Regions from separate parts of the Streptomyces sp. NPDC001848 genome, predicted to be linked through region 1. Evidence: riboswitches for the same ligand, from Rfam matches in the RefSeq annotation. Region 1 holds a riboswitch; each other region holds the start of a gene.
What was found. Region 1 has a riboswitch for thiamine pyrophosphate ahead of ACFYZJ_RS08000 (purine-cytosine permease family protein). Riboswitches for the same ligand answer to the same signal wherever they lie in the genome.

Region 1 (4,971 bases):
GTCGTCGTCATGGGCGACACCAACACCCGCTACACGCGCTCCGGCGACACGATCGCCGAGTTCGCCGCCGCCAACGGCCTCACCGACGCCTGGGTCCAGCTGGTACGCGGCGGCACCCCGCCCGTCAAGGGCAGCGACCCGCTGCTGTGCGACGAGAACGCGGTCACCAACAGCTGCGAGGTCGTCGACAAGATCCTCTACCGGAGTAGCAAGCTGGTCTCCCTCAAGGCCACCGCCTACAACAACGAGCACGCCGAGTTCCTCACCGACGACGGCAAGATGCTCTCCGACCACGACCCGATCACCGCCACGTTCAGCTGGGCGCGCGACTCCGCCTTCCAGCTCAGCGACCAGTTCGGCGGCCCGCACGGCGACTACTACAACGACATCGACAGCGTCCCGGCCGGCGCCCGCGCGACCGGCATATCGCTGCGCAGCGGCTCCCGTGTCGACCAGGTCGGCCTGACGCTGGCGGGCGGCACCACGCTCGTCCACGGCGGCACCGGCGGCACGGCGTCCGCACTCGCCCTGGGCAGCGACGAGTACGTGACGAGCGCACAGCTGTGCGAGGGTCAGTACGACGGCCACTCGAGGATCTTCTCCGCGAAGTTCACGACCAACCTGGGCCGCAGCCTGGCGGGTGGCACCACCACCTCCGACTGCGTGACCCGTACGGCGCCCTGGGGCTGGCAGATCGCGGGGTTCCACGGGCGCGCCGGGGACGAGGTCGACAAGATCGGCTTCGTCTACACCCGGCGCTGACGCGCCGGCACGACACGTCCAGGGCCGCTGACCGGGCAGCGGCCCTTGCGTATGGCTGATTCCGGTCCTCGGGTTAGTCTTGCCGCCGTACCGGACACGGGGTGCCCACCTGCGGGCTGAGATCACACCCGTCGAACCTGAACCAGTTCGTACTGGCGGAGGGATGTCTTTCATGCCATCGGCGCATGTCTCGGGCGGACTGCCCACCGGCGGCCGGAGCACCGTCTTCGACGGGCGGATGCCCACCGCTCCCGGCGACCTCAGGGTCGAGGGGCACGGCATCGAGCCGGTCCCCGAGACGAATCGTTACGGCGGGGCGGGTCGGCTGTTCACCGTGTGGTTCGCACCCAATCTGACCATGACCGGCGTGTTCACCGGGACCATCGGCATCGCGCTCGGCCTGGACTTCACCACCGCGCTCGCCGCCGTCGTCCTGGGCACGGTGCTGGGCGCGGTGCCCACCGCCTACCTGAGCACCTGGGGCAGCCGCACCGGAGCCGGCCAGCTGCCGCTCGCCCGGCTGGCGTTCGGCCGTGCGGTGGTGCTGCCCGGGGTGCTGCAGTGGCTGTCCTCGATCGCCTGGGACGCGCTGATCGGGCTGTTCGGCGGGGACGCGCTGGCACGGCTCGCGGGCTGGCCGTTCTGGCTGGGCGCCCTGGTGGTGATGCTGGCGCAGGGAGCCCTCGGGGTCCTCGGCTACGAGGCGATCCACCGGCTGCAGATCGTCATGACGTTCGTGCTGGCGGCCGCGTTCGCGCTGATCGCCCTGCGCATGCAGGGAAGCGTGCACCCCGCCTGGACGGGCACCGCGCACGGCGCGGACCGGGCGGGCGCCTTCGTGCTGACCAGCACCATCGCGCTCAGCCTGTCACTGTCCTGGGCGCCGTACGCCAGCGACTTCAGCCGCTATCTGCCGCGCACCACCTCACGCGCCCGGATGTTCTGGTGCACGCTGCTCGGTCTGGTGGTGTCCTTCCTGGCCGTGCAGGTCCTCGGGCTGTGGGGCGCCTCGGTGCTGACCGACCAGACGGCCGCGGGCGTGGACCATGTCCTGGGCGGTGGCGCGGCCGGCGCCTTCGGGCTGCTGGCCGTGGCGCTGGCGGCGCTCGCCAGCAACGCGATGAACGACTACAGCGGCTCCCTGGCGCTGCAGACCGTCGGGGTCCGCCTGCCGCGTCCGGTGGCGGCCGCCCTCGCCGTGCTGCTGGGCTTCCCGCTGGTGCTGTGGATGCACGCGGCGAACACCACCGCCCGCTTCCAGAACGTGCTGCTGTTCGTGAGCTACTGGATCCCCGGGTTCGTGGCGATCGTCGTCGTCGACTGGCTGGTGCGGCGCGGCACCGCGGTCGACCTCGCCGCCGAGACCGCCCGGCCGCGCTCCCCGTGGCCGCCGCTCCTCGCGTTCGTCGGCGCCTTCGCCGCGGCGGTGCCGTTCATGGACACCGGCCTGTACGTGGGCCCGGTCGCCCACGCGCTGCACGGCGCCGACGTCTCCTACTACGTGGCGTTCCTGGTCGCCCTCACGCTCTACGCCCCGCTGCGCGTCCGAGAGGAGGGCCGCGCATGACCGCGCCGCCCCGTGTCCTGACCATCGCCGGCTCCGACTCCGGCGGCGGCGCCGGCATCCAGGCCGACCTCAAGACCATGCTGGCGCTCGGCGCCCACGGGATGAGCGTGATCACCGCGGTCACGGCGCAGAACTCGGTGGGAGTGCAGGGGGCATGGGAGCTGCCGGTGGAGGCGGTGCGCGCCCAGTACCGCAGCGTCGTCGACGACATCGGCGTACAGGCGGTCAAGACGGGCATGCTCGCCTCGCCCGCGCTGGTCCAGACGGTGGCCGACCTGCTCGCGGACGTGTCCGCGCCGGTCGTCGTGGACCCGGTGAGCGTCTCCAAGCACGGGGACCGGCTGCTCGCCGACGACGCCCTGGACGCCGTACGGACCCGGCTGCTGCCGCTCGCCACGGTGACGACGCCCAATCTGGACGAGGTCGCGGAGCTGACCGGCATCTCGGTGACCGACGAGGCGGGCATGCGCCGCGCGGCCGACCGCCTGCTGGCGTACGGGCCCCGGTGGGTGCTGGTGAAGGGCGGGCACCTGCCCGGTCAGGCCACGGACCTGCTGACCGACGGGGGCGAGGAACACTGGCTGCGCGCCCCGCGCCACGACAACCGCCACACCCACGGCACGGGCTGCACCCTCGCCTCGGCCGTCGCCGTCGGTCTCGCGCAAGGCCTCACGGTGCCCGACGCGGTGCGGCAGGCCAAGGAGTACGTGACGGAGGCGATCGCGGCGGGCTTCGCGCTCGGCGCCGGCATCGGACCGGTGGACCACGGCTGGAGACTGCGTGCGCGCCCGTGACCGTGGCCCGGGAAGGGAGCCCGCGCCCTCGTGAGGGTGCCTCGGGTCAGAGCGCCACAGACGGATCTGGTGTGATGGACGCGCACCGCCGATCCTTTCGCGGAAGGACCGAACCCTGAACCCCCCGCTCGCCGAGGCTCTCTCCGTCCTCCTCCTCGTCGCCGTCCTGGCCGGCGCGGTGGTGCGTCCCTTCAAGCTGCCGGAGGCCGTCTGGGCGGTTCCGGCCGCCGGGATCGTGATCCTGACCGGCGCCATCTCCCTGAACCACGCACGTGCCGAGGCCGAGCGCCTCGGCCCGGTCGTCGGCTTCCTCGCGGCCGTCCTGGTACTGGCCCACTTCTGCGACGTCGAGGGCCTGTTCCAGGCCTGCGGCGCGTGGATGGCGCGCTGGGCGGCGGGCCGTCCCGGGCGGCTGCTGACCGCGGTGTTCGCGCTCGCCTCGCTGATCACCGCGGTGCTCAGCCTGGACGCCACCGTCGTGCTGCTCACGCCCGTCGTGTTCGCCACCGCCGCCCGCATGGGCGCCCGACCGAAGCCGCACCTGTACGCCTGCACCCATCTGTCGAACACGGCCTCGCTGCTGCTGCCGGTCTCCAATCTCACCAACCTGCTCGCGTTCGGCGCGGCCGGGCTGAGCTTCACCCGCTTCGCCGCGCTGATGGTCCTGCCGTGGCTGGTGGCGGTGGCCGTCGAGTACGTCGTCTTCCGGCGCTTCTTCCACCACGACCTGGACGCGGGCGCCACCGAAGAGGACCACGGCGAGCCGCCGAAGCTGCCGCTGTTCGCGCTGGTGACGCTCGCCTGCACGCTCGCGGGGTTCGTGGTCGCCTCCGCGTTCGGCATCGACCCGGCGTGGTCGGCGGCGGCCGGGGCGCTGGTGCTGGCCGTGCGCGGACTCCTCAGGCGCCGGGCCACCCCCCTGACGGTGGTGCGCGCGGCGGCGCCGTCCTTCCTGGCGTTCGTGCTGGCGCTGGGCGTCGTGGTGCGCGCGGTGGTCGACAACGGTCTCGCGAGCGCCCTCGGCCAGGTCATCCCCGGTGGCTCCGGCCTGCCCGCGCTGCTCGGCGTCGCGGCTCTGGCGGCCGTCCTGGCCAACCTGATCAACAACCTGCCCGCGGTCCTGGTGCTGCTGCCGCTGGCCGCCCCGTCGGGCCCGGGAGCGGTGCTCGCCGTGCTGCTGGGCGTGAACATCGGCCCCAACCTCACCTACGCCGGCTCGCTGGCCACCCTGCTGTGGCGCCGGATCGTCCACCAGCACGACCACGGCGTCGACCTGAAGGAGTTCACGCGTCTGGGCGCGATCACCGTACCGACCGCGCTGGCGGGCGCGGTGGTGGCGCTGTGGGCCTCCCTGCACGTCGTGGGGGCATGACCCGGCTCCCGGCCCCGCACGGTCCGGCTCGCGGGCGGTGAGCAACTCCCGCCCCGCCGTCCGTACATCGGTACGGCGGTACGAGCCGTACCGAGCGACATCCGCCGCGCCCGCCCCGCACGCGGGGGCGACGGATCCGGACCCAAGGAGCACAGCATGCAGGCGACCGCGCAGATCGGCGTCACCGGGCTCGCCGTGATGGGCCGCAACCTGGCCCGGAACTTCGCGCGCAACGGATACACCGTCGCCGTGCACAACCGCACCCCGGCCAGGACGAAGGCGCTCATCGATGACTTCGGGCACGAGGGCATGTTCGTGGCCGCCGAGACGGCCGAGGAGTTCGTGGCGGCGCTGGAGCGGCCCCGCCGCTTGATGATCATGGTGCAGGCGGGAGCGGCGACCGACGCCGTGATCGAGGAGTTCGCCCCGCTCCTGGAGCCCGGCGACATGATCATCGACGGTGGCAACGCGCACTT
Region 2 (4,971 bases), on a different contig from region 1:
CTCTCGCCCGCCGAGCGCAAGGAGGCGGTCGCCGCGATCGGCGAGAAGCCGTTTCGCGCCAAGCAGCTCTCGCAGCACTACTTCGCGCGGTTCGCGCACGCGCCGGAGCAGTGGACCGACATCCCGGCGCCCTCCCGCGCCAAGCTGCAGGAGGCGCTGCTGCCGGAGCTGATGACGGTCGTGCGGCACCTGTCGACCGACCAGGGCACCACCCGCAAGACGCTGTGGCGGCTGTTCGACGGCACGCTCGTCGAGTCCGTGCTCATGCGCTACCCGGACCGGGTCACCATGTGCATCAGCTCGCAGGCGGGCTGCGGCATGAACTGCCCCTTCTGCGCCACCGGTCAGGCCGGTCTCGACCGTAATCTGTCCACGGCCGAGATCGTGCACCAGATCGTGGACGGGATGAGGGCCCTGCGTGACGGTGAGATCCCCGGTGGGCCGGCGCGGCTGTCCAACATCGTCTTCATGGGCATGGGCGAGCCCCTCGCCAACTACAAGCGCGTCGTGGGTGCGATTCGGGCGCTCACCGATCCCGCGCCGGACGGGCTCGGGCTCTCCCAGCGCGGTATCACCGTGTCGACGGTCGGACTGGTGCCGGCCATCCACCGGTTCGCCGACGAGGGCTTCAAGTGCCGTCTCGCCATCTCCCTGCACGCCCCCGACGACGAGCTGCGCGACACCCTCGTCCCCGTCAACACGCGGTGGAAGGTGCGCGAGGTCCTCGACGCCGGGTTCGACTACGTCGAGAAGTCCGGGCGTCGGCTGTCCATCGAGTACGCCCTCATCCGGGACATCAACGACCAGGCGTGGCGTGGGGATCTGCTCGGCCGGCTGCTCAAGGGCAAGCCCGTGCACGTCAACCTCATCCCGCTGAACCCGACGCCAGGCTCCAAGTGGACCGCCTCCCGCCCCGAGGACGAGAAGGCGTTCGTCGAGGCGATCGCCGCCCATGGTGTACCGGTGACGATCCGCGACACCCGTGGTCAGGAGATCGACGGGGCGTGCGGTCAGCTCGCCGCCACCGAGCGGTAGTCTGAGGGCTGTTCCATCAGTACGTACATCTTCATATTCCGACAGGGGAGCGCCACAGCGCTGAGAGTGCGGTGTCGACCGCAGACCCTCTGAACCTCGCCCAGGTCATTCTGGGTAGGGAGTTCGGTCTTCACTCGAGCTGTTGCGCCCTGCCCGGGAACCGACGAAAGGTCCCGGGCAGGGCCGCGTCTCTTCCTGGTCACCCCCAGGAGGAATCAGTTGAGCATTACCGGTAGGCAGTTCGCGGCCGTGGTCGTCGGGCTGGGCATGGTCACGTTGTCCGCGTGCGGGTCGTCCGGCTCGGGAGGCGGTAGCGCCGGCGGCGGCGACTCCAAGACCGTCACCCTCGTCAGCCACGACTCGTGGGCCGCCTCGAAGAGCGTCATCGCGGCGTTCGAGAAGGAGTCCGGCTACACCGTCAAGGTCCTCAAGGACGGCGACGCGGGCCAGGCCGTCAACAAGGCGATCCTGACGAAGGACAACCCACAGGGCGACGTGTTCTTCGGCGTCGACAACACGCTGCTGTCGCGGGCCCTGGACAACGGCCTGTTCCAGTCGTACGAGGCCAAGGGTCTCGACCAGGTCGGCACCGAGTACCAGCTGGACCAGGGCAAGCACCGGGTCACGCCCATCGACTACGGCGACATCTGCGTCAACTACGACAAGAAGTACTTCGCCGACCACCAGCTGACCCCGCCCACCTCGTTCGACGATCTCGTCAAGCCCCAGTACAAGAACCTCCTCGTCACCGAGAACGCCGCCACCTCCTCGCCGGGCCTCGGCTTCCTGCTCGGCAGCGCCGCCAAGTACGGCGACACCGGCTGGCAGGGCTACTGGAAGAAGCTCAAGGCCAACGGTGTGAAGGTGGTCGACGGCTGGGAACAGGCGTACGACCAGGAGTTCTCCGGCTCCGCCGGGGGCAGGAAGGCCAAGGGTGACCGGCCGCTCGTCGTCTCCTACGCCTCTTCGCCGCCCGCCGAGGTGGTCTACGCCCAGCCGCGCCCCAAGACCGCGCCGACCGGTGTCGCCACCGGCACCTGCTTCCGCCAGATCGAGTTCGCCGGCCTGCTGACGGGCGCCCACAACACCAAGGGCGGCAAGGCCTTCATCGACTTCCTGATCAGCAGGAGGTTCCAGGAGGACATGCCGCTCAACATGTTCGTCTACCCGGTGGTCAGGGGCGCGAAGGTGCCCGCCGAGTTCACCGAGTACGGGCCCGCGGCCAAGAGCCCCGAGACCATGGATCCCACGAAGATCGCAGCCGACCGTGACCAGTGGGTCAAGGCGTGGACGTCGCTCGTACTGAAGTGACCCCACGCAGGCGGGGGAACGCGGCGCGGCTCGGGCTGATGGCCCTGCCCGTCGCGTTCTTCGCGGTCTTCTTCGCCTACCCCGTCGCCGCGATCCTCGCGCGCGGTCTGAAGGCGGACGGAGCATGGCGGTTCGGGCGCGTCGTGGATGTGCTCGCCCAGCCGGACATCCGGCACGTGCTGTGGTTCACGACCTGGCAGGCGCTCGCCTCCACCGCCCTGACCCTGCTGATCGCGCTGCCCGGCGCGTATGTCGTCGCGCGCTACGACTTCCCGGGCAGGCAGGTGCTGCGTGCCGTCGTCACCGTCCCGTTCGTGCTGCCCACCGTCGTCGTCGGCACCGCCTTCCTGGCGCTGGTGGGCCGCGGCGGACTCCTCGACGACCTGTGGGGCGTACGACTCGACACCACCGTGTGGGCCATCCTGCTCGCCCACGTCTTCTTCAACTACGCCGTCGTCGTCCGCACCGTCGGCGGGCTGTGGGCACAGCTCGACCCCCGCCAGGAGGAGGCCGCGCGCGTGCTCGGCGCCTCCCGGCTCGCGTCCTGGCGGACGGTGACGCTGCCCGCGCTGGGCCCCGCCGTGGCCGCCGCCGCGCTGATGGTGTTCCTGTTCACCTTCACCTCCTTCGGTGTGGTGCAGATCCTCGGCGGCCCCACCTTCTCCACCCTGGAGGTGGAGATCTACCGGCAGACCTCGGAGATCTTCGACCTGTCCACCGCCGCCGTGCTGACGATCGTCCAGTTCGTCACGGTGGGCGCGATCCTCGGGCTGCACGCGTGGACGGTGCGCCGCCGGGAGAGCGCGCTCAGGCTGGTCGACGCGTCGCGCACGGCGCGCAGGCCGCGCGGGGCCGGCCAGTGGGCGCTGCTCGGCGCGGTCCTCGCCACGGTCGCCCTCCTGCTCGTCCTGCCGCTCGCGGTCCTTCTCCAGCGCTCGCTCGACGCGCCCGGGTTCGCCTACTACAAGGCGCTGACCCGCTCCGACGACAGCACCTTCCTCGTCCCGCCCGTCGACGCCATCGGCAACTCGCTCCAGTACGCCGTCGCCGCCACCCTCATCGCGGTGCTGATCGGATCGCTCGCCGCCGCGGCCCTCGCCCGCAGGGACGCCGGCCGGCTCGTACGGGGCTTCGACGCGCTGCTGATGCTGCCGCTCGGCGTGTCCGCGGTGACCGTCGGCTTCGGGTTCCTGATCGCGCTCGACAAACCGCCCCTGGACCTGCGCGGTTCCTGGGTCCTGGTGCCGCTCGCGCAGGCGCTGGTGGGCGCCCCCTTCGTGGTGCGCACCATGCTTCCGGTGCTGCGGGCCGTGGACGAACGGCTGCGGGAGGCGGCCGCCGTGCTCGGGGCGTCGCCGTGGCGGGTGTGGCGCGAGGTGGATCTGCCGCTCGTGCGGCGGGCGCTGCTGATCGCCGCCGGGTTCGCGTTCGCCGTGTCGCTGGGCGAGTTCGGGGCGACCGTGTTCATCGCGCGGCCCGACAACCCGACGCTGCCGGTGGCCGTGGCCCGGCTGCTCGCGCGGCCCGGCGATCTCAACTACGGGCAGGCGATGGCCCTGTCGACGATTCTGATGGTGGTGTGCGCGGTGGCGCTGGGCGTCCTGGAGAGGCTGCGGACCGATCGGACGGGGGAGTTCTGACGATGCTCAGGCTGCACGGCGCGACCGTGCGCTTCGACGGGCGGGCCGCGCTCGACCGGGTGGACCTCGAGGTCGCCGAGCACGAGATCGTGTGCGTGCTGGGGCCGAGCGGCAGCGGCAAGTCGACGCTGCTGCGGACCGTGGCCGGACTGCAACCCCTCGACGCGGGGCGGGTGTTCCTCGACGGACGGGACCTGGACGGGGTGCCCGCGCACCGGCGCGGCGTGGGGCTGATGTTCCAGGACCACCAGCTGTTCCCGCAGCGGGACGTGGGCGGCAACGTCGCCTTCGGACTGCGGATGCGCGGTGCCCCGCGCGCCGAACGGGAGTCCCGCGTGGGGGAGTTGCTCGACCTCGTCGGGCTGCCGGGCGCTGAGCGCAGGGCTGTCGCCGAGCTGTCCGGCGGTGAGCAGCAGCGCGTCGCGCTCGCCCGCGCCCTCGCGCCCCGGCCGCGGCTGCTGATGCTGGACGAGCCGCTGGGCCAGCTCGACCGGTCGCTGCGCGAGCGGCTGGTCGTCGAACTGCGCGGCCTGTTCGGCCGCCTGGGCACGACCGTGCTCGCCGTCACCCACGACCAGGGTGAGGCCTTCGCGCTCGCCGACCGGGTCGTGGTGATGCGCGACGGGCGGGTCGCCCAGTCCGGCACGCCCCTTGAGGTGTGGCAGCGGCCCGCGAACGAGTTCGTGGCACGCTTCCTCGGCTTCGACAACGTGGTGGAGGCGACCGTCGCCGGTGAGGCCGCGGACACCCCATGGGGCAAGCTCCCGGTCCCGGAAGGCACCCCGCAGGGGCCCGGCACGCTGCTGGTCCGCCCGGCGGGCGTACGGTTGACGGCCGCCGCCGAGGGGCTGCGCTGCACCGTGACCGCCCGCACCTTCCGCGGCACCCACGTCGCCCTGCGCCTGCAACCGGAGGAGGCCCCCGCGCTGGAGGCGGCCTGCCCGCTGCGGTCGGCCCCGGAGCCCGGGGACGAGGTCGGGGTCGT
Region 3 (4,971 bases), on a different contig from region 1:
CGGCCGGCCCTTGGAGATCGTCAGCGTGACCGTGTCGCCCTGGCCGGCCTGCTGACCGCCGTCCGGCGACTGCCGGGCGACCTTTCCGGCGTCGTACTCCGAGGTGACCTGCGTGTCAGCGATCTTCACCTGCAGGCCCGCCTCCTGCAACTGCGATGTCGCGTCGTCGAGGGAGGCCCCCCTGACGTCGGGCACGTCCACCGGGCTGCCCTTGCTGACGGTGAGCGCGATCGCCGAACCGCCGTGCCGCTCGGTCCCCGCTCCGGGGTCCGTGTCGATCACGGAGCCCTTGGGCACGTCCTCGCTGAACGCCTGCGTGACCATCCCCGGCACCAGGCCGTCCTTCTTCAGCCTGGCCTGCGCCTCGTCCAGCGGATCGCCCTTCAGATCGGGCACCCGCACCGTCTCGGGACCGTCCGAGAGCGTCAGCGTCACCGAGTCGTGTGAGCGGATCCGCGCCCCCGCCGCCGGGTCGGTGCTGATCACCGTGCCCCGCTTCACCGTGTCGCTGTAGGCGTGCTTGACCTGCCTGACCTCGAGACCGGCCTTCTTCAGCCGGGCCCGCGCCTCGGCCTCCGTCTTCGCCAGCAGCGGCGGGACCTTGGTGAACTGGCCGGAGTTGATGTACCAGACCCCCGTGCCGACACCGAAGACCACCAGCACGGCGAGAACCAGCGCGAGCAGCCCGCGCCGGGGCCGCGCCGAGCGCCGCCGCGGCTCGGGCGGCGGGGCCTGAAGCCGGCTGGTGCGGTTGAGGACGGCCTCCCGCTCCTCGCCCACCGGGCGGGCCGGCAGCAGGCGCGGGATCACGCTCGTGCGGTCCCCGGCGTTGTCGTGGTCCGTGGTGAGGGCGCCCGGCGGCACGGCGTCCAGCTGCTCGTCGGTCAGCGCGCCGCGGGCTTGGAGCACCTGCCCCAGCAGCGCCACCGCGTCCGCCGGGCGCAGCGCGGGGTTGCGCGCGGTCGCCGAGGCGACCAGGTCGTCGAGTTCGACGGACAGCCCGGGCACGGCCGCCGACGGCGGCGGCACGTCCTCGTTCAGGTGCTGGTAGAGCACCTGTGCGGGGGAGCCGCCGTGGTGCGGCTTGGCTCCGGTCAGCATCTCGTGGAGGACGACCCCGCACGCGTACACGTCCACCCGCGGGTCGGCCGTGCCGTGCTCGATCTGCTCCGGGGCGAGGTAGGAGACGGTGCCGAGGACGGTGCCCGTGGTGTTGGTGACGGTGTCGACGGACCGGACCAGACCGAAGTCGGCCACCTTGACCCGGCCGTCGTCACCTATGAGGACGTTCTCGGGCTTCATGTCCCGGTGCACGAACCCGGCGCGGTGCGCGGCCCCCAGGGCGGCGAGCACCGGTTCCAGGATGTCCAGGGCCGCGCGCGGCTGCAGCGCCCCGCGCTCGCGCAGCACGTCCCTGAGGGTGCAGCCGGAGACGTACTCCATGGCGAGGTAGACGTACGACCCGTCGGTGCCCTGGTCGAAGACCTGCACGACGTTCGGGTGGTCGAGGCGGGCGACCGACTTGGCCTCGCGTATGAACCGCTCGACGAAGGAGCCGTCGGCCGCCAGCGTCGGGTGCATCACCTTCAGCGCGAGCACACGGTCCAGACGGGTGTCCAGGGCCCGGTAGACCGTGGCCATCCCGCCGACCGCGATCCGCGCGTCGACGCGATAGCGGCCGTCGAGCACCTGCCCGACGAGAGGGTCCTGAAGGGTCGTATCCACGCTGGTGAGTCTACGAGGGTGCACTGTCGGCGCAGGCCGCTGCGGGGACACCGGGGCCCGACTGCAGCCGAGCTGTGACGCACGCCTGTTCGGGACCGTTCAGAATGCCGGCCGCTCCGGGTCCAGCCGGGCCATGCCTCCCGTCGGCGACGACGCCTCGGCGAAGTGACGGCGCGGAATGCGGCCCGCGCGCCGCGCCAGCCGGCCGGCCTCCACCGCGTGCCGCATGGCCTCCGCCATCAGGACCGGTTCCTGGGCCCGCGTCACCGCCGAGGCAAGCATCACACCCGCGCACCCCAGCTCCATCGCCAGCGCCACGTCCGACGCCGTGCCCGCGCCCGCGTCCAGGATGACCGGCACGCGCGCGTGCTCCACGATCAGCTCGAAGTTGTGCGGGTTGCGGATGCCGAGCCCGGACCCGATCGGGGAGCCCAGCGGCATGATCGCGGCGCAGCCGACGTCCTCCAGCTTGCGCGCGAGCACAGGGTCGTCGTTCGTGTACGGCAGCACGGTGAAGCCGTCGTCCACCAGCGTCTCGGCCGCCTCCAGCAACTCGATCGGGTCCGGCAGCAGGGTCCGCTCGTCGGCGATGACCTCCAGCTTCACCAGGTCCGTGCCGAGCGCCTCGCGCGCGAGGCGTGCGGTGAGCACGGCCTCGCCCGCCGTGTAGCAGCCCGCGGTGTTCGGCAGCACCCGGATGCCCAGCTTGTCGAGCACGGACAGGACCGAGCCGTGCACCGAGGCGTCGACGCGCCGCATCGCCACCGTCGTCAGCTCCGTACCGGACGCCACCAGCGCCCGCTCCAACACGTCCGGACTGGGCGCGCCACCGGTCCCCATGATCAGCCGGGACGAGTAGGTCGTACCCCCGAGGACGAAGGGATCGTCAGCCATGGGTCAGCCTCCTTGGACGGCGGTGAGGACCTCGACGCGGTCTCCCTCGGAGAGGGACGTCGACGCCCACTGCGTGCGCGGGACGACGGTTTCGTTGAGGGCGGCGGCCACGCCCGAGGGGGCCGCGGTCAGGCTCCGCACCACCGCGTCGAGGGCGGTACCGGGAGCGACCTCGCGGGTCTGCCCGTTGACCGAGATGTTCATGCGGGCTGCTCCGTGAGTGCGGCGGCGGTGAAACGCCGGGGGGTGAAGGGGCGGGCCTCCTCCGGGAGCTGCCCGGTGGTCAGCACATGTGCCATGACGTCACCGGTGACCGGGGTGAGCAGGACGCCGTTGCGGTAGTGGCCGGTGGCCAGCAGCAGGCCCTCCAGCTCCGTGGGTCCGAGCAGCGGCGCGTTGTCCGGGGAGCCCGGGCGCAGACCCGCCCGCGTCTCGGTGAGCGGCAGTTCGGTGATCCCGGGCACCAGCTCGTGCGCGTCCCGCAGCAGCTCGTACACCCCACCCGCGGTGACCGTGGTGTCCCAGCCCAGTTCCTCGCTGGTGGCGCCGACCACCAGCTCGCCGTTCTCGCGCGGCACGAGGTAGATGGCGCCCCCGCGGACCACGGCGCGCACCGTACGGCTCAGGAACGGCGCGTACCGCTCCGGCACGGTCAATCGCAGCACCTGTCCCTTCACGGGGCGTACGGGCGGCAGGACGTCGTCCGGGACGCCCTCGAGCCGCCCGCTGAGGCTGCCTCCGGCGAGAACGACCTGCCCGGCGGCGAGCTCGGTGCCGTCGGCGGTCCTGACCCCGGCCGCCCGGTCCCGCACCACGGTGAGCCGCTCGGCCCACACCCGGTGGAACACCACTCCGGCGCGTTCACAGGCCGTCACCAGGGCCGCGGCGAGACGGCGCGGGTCGATCTGGTGGTCGCCGTCGACCCTGAGCCCCCCGCGCACGCCCGGCGCGAGCATCGGCTCCAGCCGGCGGCACTCGCGCCCGCTCAGCCACTCCGACTCCAGCCCCGAGCGCTGCTGCAGGGCGTGCAGTTCGCGCAGCTCGGCGCGGTCGTCGGCGTCGAGAGCGACGGCGAGCGTGCCGCAGCGGCGGTAGCCGAGGTCCTGACCGGTGGCCTCGGTCAGCTCGGCGGCGAAGTCCGGGTAGCGGCGCGCGGACTCCAGGTTCAGACCGAGCAGCGTCTGCTCGCCGTAGTGCAGCTCGGTGACGGCGGCCAGCATCCCGGCGGCCACCTGCGCGGCTCCGCCGCCCGGCTCCGGGTCCACCACGGCGGTGGCGAACCCGCGCCGTGCCGCCCGCCAGGCGGTCACGAGCCCGATGATCCCGCCCCCGATGACGAGGACGTCCGACACGGTCGACGGTCCGTGGGGTGTCGACGGTTCGTCCGGTGTACGCGACATGGGCGTCCAGCCCCTCCCTTCGCCGGCATGACCCGGATCAGGTTCGTACGGTCGGAGGCCGTCCCAGCCTCCCTCTCAGCCCGGTGCGCCGGGCTCCCGCGAGTGCTTACGGTGGCCACCCTAGCCCTCAGGGCATCGGCCTTGTAAGACAGCCTCCCGCGGCTCGGCGCGCTGTGGAGGACGTCACTCAGCACGCCCCCTGACTGACAATTTGTCAGTTGTCTATGGTGATCAGGTGGGCGATCAGGTGAGCGAGCAGACGCAGGCACGGGGCGGTACGGCACGGCGCGTCGTCGTTGTGGGTGCGGGCATGGCCGGGGTGCAGACCGCGGTCGCCCTGCGCGAACAGGGCTTCACCGGCAGCGTGACGCTGATCGGGGCGGAGCCGCACCAGCCGTACGACAGGCCGCCGCTGTCCAAGGCCGTGCTGCTCGGCAAGGCCGAGGGCTCCGCCTTCGACGTGGACTTCGAGGGGCTGGGGATCGAGCTGGAGCTGGGCCGGGAGGCGACCGGCCTGCGCCCCGAGGACCATGAGCTGGACACCGAGCGGGGCCCCGTCCCGTACGACGTCCTGGTCGTGGCGACCGGTGCGGAGCCGATCCGGCTGCCGGGCGCGGAGGGCGTCCCCGGGGTGCATCTGCTGCGCACGCTCGACGACGCCGAGCGGCTGCGGCCGGTGCTGGCCCGGCAGCACGACATCGTGGTCGTGGGCGCGGGCTGGATCGGCGCCGAGTTCGCCACCGCCGCGCGCGAGGCGGGCTGTGCGGTGACCGTGGTCGAGGCGGCGGACCGGCCGCTCGCGGGGGCCCTGCCCGCCGAGGTCGCGGCGCCGATGACGGCCTGGTACGCGGACAGCGGGGCGGAACTGCGCACGCACGCGCGCGTGGAGCGCGTCGAGCCGGGCGCGGTGGTGCTGGACGACGGCTCCCGGGTGCCGGCCGGAGCGGTGGTG
Region 4 (4,971 bases), on a different contig from region 1:
AACCGCCCTCCACCACCCTCATCGGATCCGTGCAGCGCGCGATGCGCCTGCTCGAAGCCGTCGCCGGACGCCCGTACGGAGCCACCGCCAAACAACTGGCCCGCGAGGTGGGCCTGGCACTGCCCACGGCCTACCACCTGTTGCGCACCCTGACTCACGAGGGCTATCTGCGCCGCGAGAAGGGCTTGTTCTTCCTCGGCGAGGCGGCCGAGCGGCTGAGTGCCCGCGCAGCCCAGCAGAAACGTCGCAGCATGGTGGACGACGTGCTCGCACAATGGCGTGATTCCATCGGTGTCCCCGTGTACTACGCGGTCTATCGCGAGGGCGAGATCGAGATCCTGGGCGTCGCCGACACATCCGGGCACCCGGCGGTCGAGGAGTGGGCCGACTTCCGGGAAACCGGGCACGCCCATGCGATCGGCCAGTGCCTGCTGTCCCAACTCGATGAGGAGGCCCGCCGAGACCACCTCGACCGCTACCCCGTTCGGGCGATCACGCCGTACACCGTCCATGACGAGCGCGCGTTCCTCCACCGGCTGGAGCGCCTGCAGCACACCGAACCCACGATCGAGCGCCAGGAGTACGCGCTCGGGACGGTCTGTGCCGCGATTCCCCTGACCGCGGGGCCGACGACCGCAACGGTTGCGATCTCCCTGCCGTCCTGTCAGGCCGACCGGCTGCTGCCGCTCGCACACCGACTGCGCGAGGAGATCGGACGCATGCTCGGGACACTCGCCCTCTCTATCAGCATCTGAAAACTCACTCCTTGTGATCTGCCATGTACGTTCAGCAAACTTCCAGCAGGTGTCAGGGGACGCTTCCTGGCCAGTCCACGGCTACTGACGGGGTAGACGATGCGCGAGTCGGTACAGGCAGAGGTGATGATGAGTTTTCTCGTCTCGGAGGAGCTCTCGTTCCGCATTCCGGTGGAGCTGTGTTACGAGACCTGTGATCCCTATGCCGTGCGGCTGACCTTCCACTTGCCCGGGGACGCGCCCGTGACCTGGGCGTTCGGGCGCGAGCTGCTGGTCGACGGGGTGGGCCGGCCGTGCGGCGACGGCGATGTGCACATCGCGCCCGCCGAGCCGGACACCTTCGGCGATGTGCTGATCCGGCTGCAGGTGGGTGCCGACCGGGCGCTGTTCCGGTCCGGGGCGGTGCCGCTGGTCGCGTTCCTGGACCGTACGGACAAGCTGGTGCCGCTCGGCCAGGAGGGTTCCCTCGCCGACTTCGACGCCCATCTGGACGAGGCGCTGGACCGGATCCTGGCCGAGGAGCAGAGCGCGGGCTGAGGCCGTGCTTCCGTGCTGTAACGGTTCCTCGCGGCGGCGCGTGGGGCGCGGTGGGTGCCGTAACGCTTCTGCGGTGCGGCCTCCAGCGCTCGGGCGCCCTCAGTGCCTGCGGCGCCTCCCCCGTCCACTGCGGGCCGGTACGGCGGCCGGAGCGGCGGACCGGTCCGAGCGGTCGGCGGCGACCACGAGGGCGGCCAGCGCCGTGGTCACGGGCACCGAGGCGACCAGGCCGATCGAACCGACGAGCGTGCGCACGATCTCCTCCGCGACCAACTCGCTGTCGGCGACGGTGACCACGCTGCTCTGCGCGATCGAGAACAACAGCAACAGAGGTAGAGCGGCACCCGCGTACGCCAGGACGAGCGTGTTGACGACCGATGCGATGTGGTCGCGGCCGATGCGAATGCCCGCACGGTACAGACCACGCCAGCCCATCGAGGGGTTCGCCTCGTGGAGCTCCCACACCGCCGACGTCTGCGTCACCGTCACATCGTCGAGGACACCGAGCGAGCCGATGATGACGCCGGCCAGCAGCAGGCCGCTCATGTCGATCCCCGGATACAGGCCGTGGATCAGGCCCGTGTTGTCGTCGGTGTTGCCGGTCAGCGCCGCCCAGCCGATGAACAGGGATCCGAGCACACCGATCAGGGACAGGGAGATCAGCGTGCCGAGCACCGCCACCGAGGTGCGCGCCGAGAGCCCATGGCACATGTAGAGGGCGATCAGCATGATGGCGCTGGCGCCGACCACGGCCACGAGCAGCGGGTTCGAGCCCTGAAGGATCGCCGGCAGGATGAACAGGCTCAGCACCAGAAAGCTGACGGCCAGGGCGATGAGCGCCATCACACCGCGCATCCGCCCCACGACCACCACGGCCACGGCGAAAATGCCGGCCAGCAGCGCCATGGGGACCTTGCGGTTCACATCGGCCACCGAGTACTGCAGGTCCCTGGGGGCGGACGGCTCGTACGCGACCACGACCTTCTCGCCCTGATGCAACTGCCGTGACTGGTCCGGCTGGACGATCTCCGTGAACGTCCGGCCCTGGTCCTTGCCCGTGTCGACGCGGACCGTCGCCTTCTTACAGGTGCCGGTCGACTGCTGCTGGGCCGAGGAGCCCTCGGCGGTGGAGGTGTCGCCGGTCGGGGTGTCGCCCGAGGCGTTCACGGACTTGCAGTCCACCTGCACCACCCTGGTGACCGTGGCCTGCTGTGTCTGCCGGTCGAATCCGACGCCGGTGCGCTTGTGCGACGGCACGCCGCCGGGCCACAGCACGACGAGACCGACCACCACGGCTGCCGTGAAGGGGATGAGGATCGCGGCGATGACCCTGCGCAGGTGCCGCGACACGGGGGCCGCCGGACCATGACTGTGGGAGTGGCCGTGCCCACCGCTCGGTGCATGCCCATGGCCGGCACTCTGTCCGGGGCCGTGTCCGTCGCCCTGGCGGTGGCCATGGGGCGGGTCGGGCGGTGGGTAGGGGGGCGGATGCTGTGTCGTGGTCACCGAGGCATCATCGCAAGAAGGCATGAGGCCCACTGTTCAGCCCGCGCAAAGAGACGCTAGCGTGGGAGGACCTTTGCACACGCGGGAGCTCGGAGCACCGGGCTGAGAGGGCGCTGACCTCCGCAGACGCGATGTTTCACGTGGAACATCGACGGGCGGAAACCGCTGCGTCGACCGCTGAACCTGTTACCGGGTAATGCCGGCGTAGGGAGTAGGTCACATGACCAACAAGGACGTACGCACGCCTGCCTCCGTTGAGGGCGACCAGGAGGCCGGACAGTCCATCGGCTGGCACAAGGCGTACATCGAGGGCTCACGCCCCGACCTGCGCGTGCCGGTCCGTCGAGTGCACCTCACCAACGGGAAGTCCGTCACGCTGTACGACACTTCCGGCCCGTACACCGATCCGCTCGTCGAGACAGATGTCCGCAGGGGCCTGGTCCCGCTGCGGGAGAACTGGATCACCGCCCGCGGTGACACCGAGGAGTACGCGGGCCGTCCGGTTCGCCCCGAGGACGACGGGATCAAGCACACCTCGCCGCGGGGTGGACTGCGCAACCTCGACGCGGTGTTCCCGGGGCGGCCACGTCAGCCGCGCCGCAGCCGCGACGGCAAGGCGGTGACACAACTGGCGTACGCACGCCGCGGCGAGATCACGCCCGAGATGGAGTTCGTCGCCATCCGGGAGAACGTGTCCCCGGAGGTGGTGCGCGAGGAGATCGCGGCAGGCCGCGCGGTTCTCCCGGCCAACGTCAACCACCCCGAGATCGAACCGATGATCATCGGCAAGCGGTTCCTGGTGAAGGTCAACGCCAACATCGGCAACTCCGCGGTGACCTCCTCCATCGAGGAGGAGGTCGAGAAGATGACCTGGGCGACCCGCTGGGGCGCTGACACGGTCATGGATCTGTCCACCGGCCGCAACATCCACACCACGCGTGAGTGGGTACTGCGCAACTCCCCCGTGCCGATCGGCACGGTTCCGCTCTACCAGGCCCTCGAGAAGGTCGACGGGAAGGCCGAGGAGCTGACCTGGGAGATCTACAAGGACACGGTCATCGAACAGGCCGAGCAGGGCGTGGACTACATGACGGTGCACGCGGGCGTGCGCCTGCCGTATGTACCGCTGACCGCGAACCGCAAGACCGGCATCGTCTCGCGTGGCGGCTCGATCATGGCGGCGTGGTGCCTCGCCCACCACAAGGAGTCGTTCCTGTACGAGAACTTCGAGGAACTGTGCGAGATCCTCGCGGCCTACGACGTCACGTACTCGCTGGGCGACGGCCTCAGGCCCGGCTCGATCGCGGACGCCAACGACGAGGCACAGTTCGCGGAACTGCGCACGCTCGGGGAACTCGGCCGGATCGCCCGGCGTTTCAACGTACAGACCATGATCGAGGGCCCGGGGCATGTCCCGATGCACAAGATCAAGGAGAACATCGACCTTCAGCAGGAGATCTGCGATGAAGCACCGTTCTACACGCTCGGACCGCTGACGACCGACATCGCGCCGGCATACGACCACATCACCTCCGGTATCGGCGCCGCGATGATCGCCTGGTGGGGTACGGCCATGCTCTGCTACGTCACGCCCAAGGAGCACCTGGGCCTGCCCAACCGCGACGACGTCAAGACCGGCGTGATCACCTACAAGATCGCCGCGCATGCGGCCGACCTCGCCAAGGGCCACCCGGGTGCGCAGGCGTGGGACGACGCGCTGTCCGACGCGCGCTTCGAGTTCCGCTGGGAGGACCAGTTCAACCTGGCCCTCGACCCGGACACGGCCCGCGACTTCCACGACGAGACCCTCCCGGCGGAACCGGCCAAGACCGCCCACTTCTGCTCGATGTGCGGGCCGAAGTTCTGCTCGATGAAGATCAGTCAGAGCATCACGGAGCGGTTCGGCGGTGATGTCGCCGAGGGCGCGACGGCCGACGAGATCGCCGAGGGAATGCTCCAGAAGTCGAAGGAGTTCGCGGAGGCGGGGAACCGGGTGTACCTCCCGATCGCCGACTGACGCCGGGGCCGATCGGGGCGCCGACTCGGGACGCCGCAGGCGTTCGGTGTCTCCCGGCGGTTCGTGTCGAGCCCCTTGGGGTCGACACGGACCGCCGGGCGCACAGCCGTCGGACAGCGGCCCGTTCCACCGGGGCCCACAGCCGCGTGTCCGATT

Region 2: linked by a shared signal. The riboswitch ahead of ACFYZJ_RS21745 (thiamine ABC transporter substrate binding subunit) and the one ahead of ACFYZJ_RS08000 (purine-cytosine permease family protein) in region 1 are both predicted to bind thiamine pyrophosphate.
Region 3: linked by a shared signal. The riboswitch ahead of thiO (glycine oxidase ThiO) and the one ahead of ACFYZJ_RS08000 (purine-cytosine permease family protein) in region 1 are both predicted to bind thiamine pyrophosphate.
Region 4: linked by a shared signal. The riboswitch ahead of thiC (phosphomethylpyrimidine synthase ThiC) and the one ahead of ACFYZJ_RS08000 (purine-cytosine permease family protein) in region 1 are both predicted to bind thiamine pyrophosphate.

The regions. Positions count from the first base shown of each region.
Region 1 covers NZ_JBIATP010000003.1:384,930-389,900, forward strand. Annotated here, with positions in the region: gene ACFYZJ_RS07995 (jacalin-like lectin) at 1-762, shown strand, start outside; TPP riboswitch at 850-943, shown strand; gene ACFYZJ_RS08000 (purine-cytosine permease family protein) at 935-2,329, shown strand; gene thiD (bifunctional hydroxymethylpyrimidine kinase/phosphomethylpyrimidine kinase) at 2,326-3,123, shown strand; gene ACFYZJ_RS08010 (arsenic transporter) at 3,239-4,495, shown strand; gene gndA (NADP-dependent phosphogluconate dehydrogenase) at 4,652-4,971, shown strand, end outside.
Region 2 covers NZ_JBIATP010000010.1:152,170-157,140, reverse strand. Annotated here, with positions in the region: gene rlmN (23S rRNA (adenine(2503)-C(2))-methyltransferase RlmN) at 1-1,035, shown strand, start outside; TPP riboswitch at 1,069-1,174, shown strand; gene ACFYZJ_RS21745 (thiamine ABC transporter substrate binding subunit) at 1,303-2,346, shown strand; gene ACFYZJ_RS21740 (ABC transporter permease) at 2,322-3,986, shown strand; gene ACFYZJ_RS21735 (ABC transporter ATP-binding protein) at 3,989-4,971, shown strand, end outside.
Region 3 covers NZ_JBIATP010000002.1:286,754-291,724, forward strand. Annotated here, with positions in the region: gene pknB (Stk1 family PASTA domain-containing Ser/Thr kinase) at 1-1,725, opposite strand, end outside; gene ACFYZJ_RS04395 (thiazole synthase) at 1,825-2,619, opposite strand; gene thiS (sulfur carrier protein ThiS) at 2,623-2,823, opposite strand; gene thiO (glycine oxidase ThiO) at 2,820-4,019, opposite strand; TPP riboswitch at 4,017-4,129, opposite strand; gene ACFYZJ_RS04410 (NAD(P)/FAD-dependent oxidoreductase) at 4,267-4,971, shown strand, end outside.
Region 4 covers NZ_JBIATP010000009.1:52,878-57,848, reverse strand. Annotated here, with positions in the region: gene ACFYZJ_RS19685 (IclR family transcriptional regulator) at 30-755, shown strand; gene ACFYZJ_RS19680 (SsgA family sporulation/cell division regulator) at 855-1,292, shown strand; gene ACFYZJ_RS19675 (YibE/F family protein) at 1,392-2,798, opposite strand; TPP riboswitch at 2,870-3,026, shown strand; gene thiC (phosphomethylpyrimidine synthase ThiC) at 3,019-4,815, shown strand; partial or broken gene ACFYZJ_RS19665 (AraC family transcriptional regulator) at 4,934-4,971, opposite strand, start outside.